DNA from 3 places in the Novosphingobium oxfordense genome. Region 3 is predicted to be linked to each of the others. Evidence: riboswitches for the same ligand, from Rfam matches in the RefSeq annotation. Region 3 holds a riboswitch; each other region holds the start of a gene.
What was found. Region 3 has a riboswitch for cobalamin ahead of WBP07_RS30460 (TonB-dependent receptor). Riboswitches for the same ligand answer to the same signal wherever they lie in the genome.
Positions count from the first base shown of each region.

Region 1: it holds a riboswitch for cobalamin, as region 3 does, so the genes downstream of both, WBP07_RS23865 (CbtB-domain containing protein) here and WBP07_RS30460 (TonB-dependent receptor) in region 3, are expected to answer to the same signal.
Region 2: it holds a riboswitch for cobalamin, as region 3 does, so the genes downstream of both, WBP07_RS12390 (TonB-dependent receptor plug domain-containing protein) here and WBP07_RS30460 (TonB-dependent receptor) in region 3, are expected to answer to the same signal.

Region 1 covers NZ_CP147008.1:188,246-190,505, reverse strand. The annotation lists gene WBP07_RS23870 (CbtA family protein) at 12-737, opposite strand; gene WBP07_RS23865 (CbtB-domain containing protein) at 748-975, opposite strand; cobalamin riboswitch at 1,011-1,143, opposite strand; gene WBP07_RS23860 (histidine phosphatase family protein) at 1,174-1,746, shown strand; cobalamin riboswitch at 1,777-2,022, shown strand; gene WBP07_RS23855 (TonB-dependent receptor plug domain-containing protein) at 2,207-2,260, shown strand, end outside.
Region 2 covers NZ_CP147005.1:2,668,810-2,671,069, reverse strand. The annotation lists gene WBP07_RS12395 (hypothetical protein) at 1-394, opposite strand, end outside; cobalamin riboswitch at 619-833, opposite strand; cobalamin riboswitch at 917-1,124, shown strand; gene WBP07_RS12390 (TonB-dependent receptor plug domain-containing protein) at 1,308-2,260, shown strand, end outside.
Region 3 covers NZ_CP147008.1:1,763,700-1,765,959, reverse strand. The annotation lists gene WBP07_RS30460 (TonB-dependent receptor) at 1-1,265, opposite strand, end outside; cobalamin riboswitch at 1,439-1,680, opposite strand; gene WBP07_RS30455 (DUF4136 domain-containing protein) at 1,937-2,260, shown strand, end outside.

The DNA.
Region 1 (2,260 bases), 780 kb from region 3:
CTGCTTCGATCTTATCGCACGCCTTGCTGGCGCTTCAGCACACGTTCCGCCCAATAGCCGAAGGCCAGGCCGATCGTTGTCCAGAGCACTAGTTGCGTGCCCATCGAGGCTACCCGGAAATTCCAGAGCAGCACTGCCGGGAAATCGCCGGGCACTTCGTTGATCGCGGGCAGAAGGAACTGCCCGATGATCACCACGCCAAGATAGGCCATGATCGCCAGCAGCGTGGCGTCGAAGCCCCGGCCGGGCCGCGCCATCGCGCCGCGAATGCGCGCTGCGATTACGGCGGCGCCCAGCGAAAGGGCGATCATGCCGAAGTACGCCGCCGTGCGCAGCGCAACGGTCTCATGCTTACCGACCGCTGGCGGTGTTTGCGGATACTTGATCGCCGGCACCACGACCACCAGCAGGAAGGTCAGCGCTGCCAGCAAAAGCGCGAAGCTGCGCGGCCCCAGCCGGCCCATCCGGCCATAGCCGTATGCGAACACGAGCGAGAAGATGCCGCCGACCGCCGCTCCATAGAGGGCAAGGGCTGTTACCAGCCCGGCGCCCTTCTGCGTCGTGCGGCTGACGAGTTCCTCTTCCTCCGGCATGCCGGGGTGATGAACCGCATGGCTTTCCTCATAGCCGATGGCGAGGTCGATCTGCGGTTCCGCGAAGCCGCGTGCAAAAAGCGTGGCCAGCAGCGCGCCCAGGATGCCGGCAAGCATCCCGCGCCAGAGCAAGTCCCTGGTCATGTCATCCGCCTCAGTGGCAGGGGAAGCCGAGAAGGTGGCGCCCATCGTGCACGAATTCGTGCACGTACATGCCCTGGAAGAGCGCGAACGCGCCCTGTTCGGTGCTCACGAAATAGAGGAAGATCAGGGCCAGCAGCGTGCCCAGCACGGCCCAGGGGGCGATATCTTCGATCGGAATGGCGTTGCCGCCCTGGACGGGGATGAAGGTATCGTCGAAAACTGCGGCGGAAACTGCCATTGTCGTGCTCCTTGACGGGATTGCGCGTCCCCGGAAAAACTTTCGCCTGGAAAGAAGGTCTGACTCTCGACCGGGAAAGTTCCCCTGCCGAATACAGTGGCGCGACCGCGCCGGGATTTCACCGGCTTCTTCGTTCCTTGACGTAGCTCCCTTTGGGCGCGACAGCGCGCTACGTCAACGACTTCAGAGCATCATCGCTTGGCTACCGCGCTGCTTCTCCTCTGCATCGCTCCCACGGCGTCGAGCCGGGAAGGGCGGTTTCCCGACAGCTCGGAGCCGCTTGACGAGGCGGGGCGACGGAGTGCCGGGCACGAGCGGATCGAAGAACGGTTTCGCGCCCGCATGTTCCGCAGCCCTGCCCGTGCCGCGGAAGAAACCGCAGGGGCGCTTGGCCTGGACGCCGCGATTGCGGAGGAACTGGCGGACATCGATCATGGCAGCTGGTCCGGCCGCTCGTTTGCGGAGATCGGCGCCCGGCCGTTTACAGACTGGCTTGCCCATCCCGATCGCGGCACGCCGGACGGGGAGAGCATGGAGCAGGTGCGCGCGCGGGTCGGGAGATGGCTCGACCACGTGGCGGGCCTCGACAGCGCGATCTGTGCGATCACCCATCCGATGACCGTGCGCGCGGCGCTTGCCCATGCCATTGGCATTCCGCTGCAGGCGACTCTTGCGATCGACATCGCGCCGCTGAGCCGGACCATCCTTTCTTTCAACCGTTCCTGGCGCCTTCAATCGCTTGGGCTTGCGGAGATGGCCCCGCGCGGTTAACGCCGGCGTGCTTCGCTTCCAGCCGGAAGCGTGAGCACAGATCGCGCCGGTGCCTCGAAAGAGGCTTAATAGGGAACACGGTGAGAGGGTTTCGATCCTCGAATCCGAGGCTGTCCCTGCAACTGTAAGCGGTGAGCGCGATGCACATCACGCGGCGGGGCGAGGGCGCCCGTCGCAGCCACTGGGCCGGACGCTAAATCCTGCGAGGCCTGGGAAGGTCGTGCATCAAGCGATGACCCGCGAGCCAGGAGACCTGCCAGCGTACGGTCGCTCTTGCTTTGGTCCAGGGGATGGCCGGGGCACGGTGATTTCTCCGTCTGAGCGACGAACCAGCGGCAGGGGCCGCACGGTGCGCTGAGCGGTCGTCCGAAATCCGGGCGCCCGGCCGGTCGGTGCGCCGGCCGTTCGTTATCGGCAGGCCTCCGCCAACCGCTCGCTTGGCGCCCGACAGGGGAATGAAATGAAGATTGCAACCGTTTCGCACGCAGCGATTGCTGCGGCGCTGAGTCTCGCC
Region 2 (2,260 bases), on a different replicon from region 3:
GGAGGTACGATGCGAAGCTGGCCGCCACCAGCAGCGCGGCGATTGCGGGCAGGGCGGCAAGGCGATCGCCCCAGTGTGCGGCGGCGAAGCGGCCGGCCAGCCACAGCACGCCGTGCGCGGGCAGCAGCATCCAGTACGCCGGCGTGAAGCAGAAACCCGATCCGCCCAGCACGGTGATGACCACCAGGTCGATGGCGAAGCCCAGCGCGAAAAGCGCGGCAAAGGCGGAGACCCGCCGTACGAAGAAGCCGAGCACGAAGAAGCTGGCAAGGTCGGTATCGGGCAAGTGAACCACATGGCTCAGCGAATGGCTGCGCGTCACCAGCATCAGCGCGGCAAGGGCTGCGAACACGCGGAAGTCGAGGCGGGCGAAAGGCGGCTTGGCATCGTGCATGGCGGGTGGTCTCCCTGGCGGACGAAGAGGCAGTGCGTCGGCGCGGGGGCGAGGCCGCGCCTGCAGGAACATGCGGCCAGGGCCGATATCGCCCTGGCGAGTGCATCAGTGGATCGGTGTCACTCTTGCAGGCTCCCTTCGACGCGACATGTGGCGTGTCGTCTTGCCAAGGGTGCCCCATCGCGGGGCCATGCCCTCGTCCGCCCGGTACATCCCGCCCGCGCGAAGGAACGACGGCGAAGGGCCGGTTTCCTGACTTCCCGGATCGTCGCGCCTTTCCGCCGCCTTCTCGAAAGCCTTGCGGCCCCAATGGCTTTGTCGGCGGGGCGCATCCCCGGTTACAGTTGCGGGAGCAGTGCCGGCTTGTTCCGCGAATATTCCCCGCAGTTCCGGACTTCCCGATTAAGCCCTTGCGGGCACCCTTTGCGGGGGCGTGACTATGGCACATCGTCCTGACGCGCAAGCGCATGCCACGATGCCCGCGCAAGCATCGCCCACTTGCCAGCCGCTTGCCCGCACGATAGTTGCCGCGCTGCGACAGGTTCCTCGCGAGGGGATGAAAAGGGAACTCGGGTGAAAGACCCGGGCTGCCCCTGCAACTGTAAGCGGCGAGCCATCCGGCCATTACGCCATTGGAGCCCAAGTCATCGTTTGGCGAAGGTTCTGAGAAGGCGGCTGGAACGGCACCGACCCGCGAGCCAGGAGACCTGCCCGTCGCGGTCGTTCTTCGTCCGGACAGGGTGTGCCGGGTGAACGGGGGTGTTTCCTCGCGCAACGACAGCCATCGCTCCGCCGGAGAGGGGCCTGTTTGGGGGACGTCGCCTGTCGACCGGCTTGCCGGGGCGCTTCGCACAAGTCCTTCGTCCAGATGCCGAACCGCCGGGGCTTCGACGACTGTTTCGAAGGAAATACGATGAAGTACCGCATTCTCGCCGCCGCCAGCCCACTGACGCTGGCCCTGTTTGCCGCCACCGCCCATGCCGAGGAAGCCGCCGATACCGGAGGAGACGGCATCGTCGTCACCGCACTGCGTACCCCGGTAGATGCTGACCGGGTGGCGGAGACGATCACCGTTCTGGACGAAGCGCAGATCGTCGCCGCCCAGCCCATCGCGGTGACCGACGTGCTGTTGCGTACGCCGGGCATCAGCCTTTCGCGCAACGGTGGCTATGGCACCACGACCAGTCTGCGCATTCGCGGCGCCGATGCCGGACAATCGGTGATGGTGATCGACGGCATGCGGCTGGCCGATGCGTCCTCGACTGCGGGCGGCTACAGCTATTCCACGCTCTTCACCGACGATATCGACCGTATCGAGATCCTGCGCGGCCCGCAGTCGATCCTGTGGGGCAGCGATGCCATCGGCGGCGTCGTCAACGTTACCACCCGCAAGCCGACCCAGCCGCTGGAAGGCAGCTTCGCGGTAGAGGCCGGCACGCATGACACCGTCAATGCCCGCGCTGGGCTTGGCGGCACGTCCGACGCGATCGACTGGCGCGTTTCCGCCTCCCGCTTCACCACCGACGGCATTTCCGCGTGGGATAAGGGGACGGAGGCGGATGGCTTCACCCGCTCTTCCGCCAGCGGCACGATGACCGTGCGCGTGGCGCCGGGCGTCTCGCTCGACCTGCGCGGATACTGGTCGAATTCGCGCAACGATTTTGACGGCTACAACGCGGATTCTTCGGAATTTGGGCGCACCAAGGAATGGTCCGGCTATGCGGGCCTGAACTTCGCGCTGCTGGACGGCAAGCTTGCCAATCGCGTGGCGGTGACCCAGACCGAGACCGATCGCGCCAACTACGATCCGACGCGCGAAGTTCGTCAGATCACGTTTGACGCGCATGGCCGTGTGCGCCGCTTCGA
Region 3 (2,260 bases):
TAGTAATCGCCGCGCAACCCGCCCGTCAGACGCAGGCCCGCAAGCGGCTTCCACGTCGCCTCGCCATAGAGCGCGCCGGACAGCTCCTCTACATGATAGCGGCCGAGCGAATAGAGCAGTTCGCGATCCGCCGTGCGATTGACGCCGACACCGCCGATATGATCGTAGCGATTTTCGGTGCCGACCGAGAGTTCAAGGCTGTCCGCCAATTGCCACTGCTTGCGTGCGGTAAGACCGGTCACCCAGCGCTTGTCGAACTGTTCGATCTGCGCGCTGGTCCCGTCCGGGTCGGCGTACGTCGGGTTCGAGAACATGTCCCAGTCGTAGTACTGGGCATAGACATTGGCGCTCCATGTCGCCTGCGTCACGCCGATATTGCCGACAAAACGCGTCGTGCGGCCGCGCGCGGAAGGATCGGGCGAGCAGAACACGTCCGCGCAGATGTCCGAACCGATGATGCGTTCGGGGATCTGCTCGGTGGGCCGCCAGGTCGCGTGATAGGCATGGAGCGAGGCCTGAAGCGTGCCTTCGCCCATTGGCACTTCGTACTTCGCGAAGCCTGAATAGTGGCGCAGATGCTCGGCTTCTTCCCACGGCCCGTCATAGCGCTTGGTCTGGGCAACAAGCGTGAGATCGCCGCCCCCAAGGCCCTTGATCGTGCCACCGGCGGCAAGGCGGCCGGAGTTGTAGGAGCCGCCTTCGACCGAAAGCCACGGGCGGTCGAATGCATCGATCGTGCTCATGTAGGCCGCGCCTGCCAGTGCAAAGTCGCCGCCGTCGGCGCGGTAAGGGCCCTTGCGGAAGTCTTCGCGCGCGACGATCTCCGGGATCAGGCCATTGAGGTCAAGATAACCCTGCCCGTGGCCGTGCGTGCGCAGGTTCATCTGCACACCATCGATGTAGGTGGTGAAGTCGGTGCCGTGGTTCAGGTTGAACCCGCGCAAGAAGTACTGATTGGCTTTGCCGCTGCCCGAATGCTGGGCGGCGACCATGCCCGGCACGGCCTCCAGCAGTTCCGCCACGCGCAGGAGCGGGCGGACCAGCAGGTCGGAACCGCCCACAGATCCCTCGCTGGCCGCATGAGCCGTGCCGATCTTGGCTTCGCCGCGCCCGAAGACGAGGATTTCGTTGGAGCCCTCGGCCGCGCCATTGCTGGCGGCCGCTGCCGCCGCGGGCGCATCGTCGGCATAAGCGGGCGCGATACCGAAAGTGGCGACGGCGCCGAGAGCCACGCCGAAGCGCAGCGCTGCAATGTAGATAGTCATCAAATTTCCCCCGGCGCCTGCGACTGGGGGTGAAGGCGTGCCGCCAGCGACGGTCGGCGCGCGCAGACGGCCGGACGCCCGAGGCGACCGTTACGCGAACCGATGCGGCCTTCACCGCTCGTTCGTCGCTCAGACGGAAAAACACCGGGCCCCGGCCATCCCCTGGGCCAAAGCGTGAGCGACCAGACGCCGGCAGGTCTCCTGGCTCACGGGTCATCGCTTGATGCACGGCCTTCCCAGGCCCCGCATGATTTAGCGTCCGGCCCAGTGGCTGCGGCGGGCGTCCTTGCCCCGCCGCGATATGCATCGCGCTCACCGCTTACAGTTGCAGGGACAGCCTCGGATTCAAGGGCGAACCCTTTCACCGCGTTCCCTATTAAGCCTCTTTCAAGGCACCGGCGCGATCTTGCCGGACCCTTTTTCGGGGCCGGCCGGGTCAGCTAGCGGGGCTGAGAATGTTGCGCAAGCGCGAACTGCCGAAGCGCCAGGCCGCCGTGTCATTTTCTGCCGGGGCGTTCCTGTAGAATGGAGACCTGCCACGAGAGCCATCGGTCCATGCGGGAAATCAGGGGTTCTTTCCCGGGCATCTCCGGAAAAACCTCGATAACATGGAGCGCGGACAACACTAATCTCGCTCCGATGTATCCTACTGGCTGCAACGGAGTTTGAAGATGGCAAGGATTGCACTGGCGGCCGCACTGGCAATCGCGATGGCGACGCCTTCCGTAACTTTTGCGAAAGTTTCTTCAGACGCGACGCCCGGCGTCAACTTCGCCGATTACAAGACCTTCTATTTCGTCAACCCGGGCCCCCCGGCCGGAATGGACCCGGTTGCATATGAACGCATCCGGATGGCGGTAGAACAGGGCCTGACCAGCAAGGGCTATACCAAGGCGGACTCGGGTGACCTTGCTCTGATCATCACTGTCGGCGCCAAGGACAAGACCGACATCGACACCTGGGGCGCGTTCGGGCGCCAGGTCGACGTGCACCAA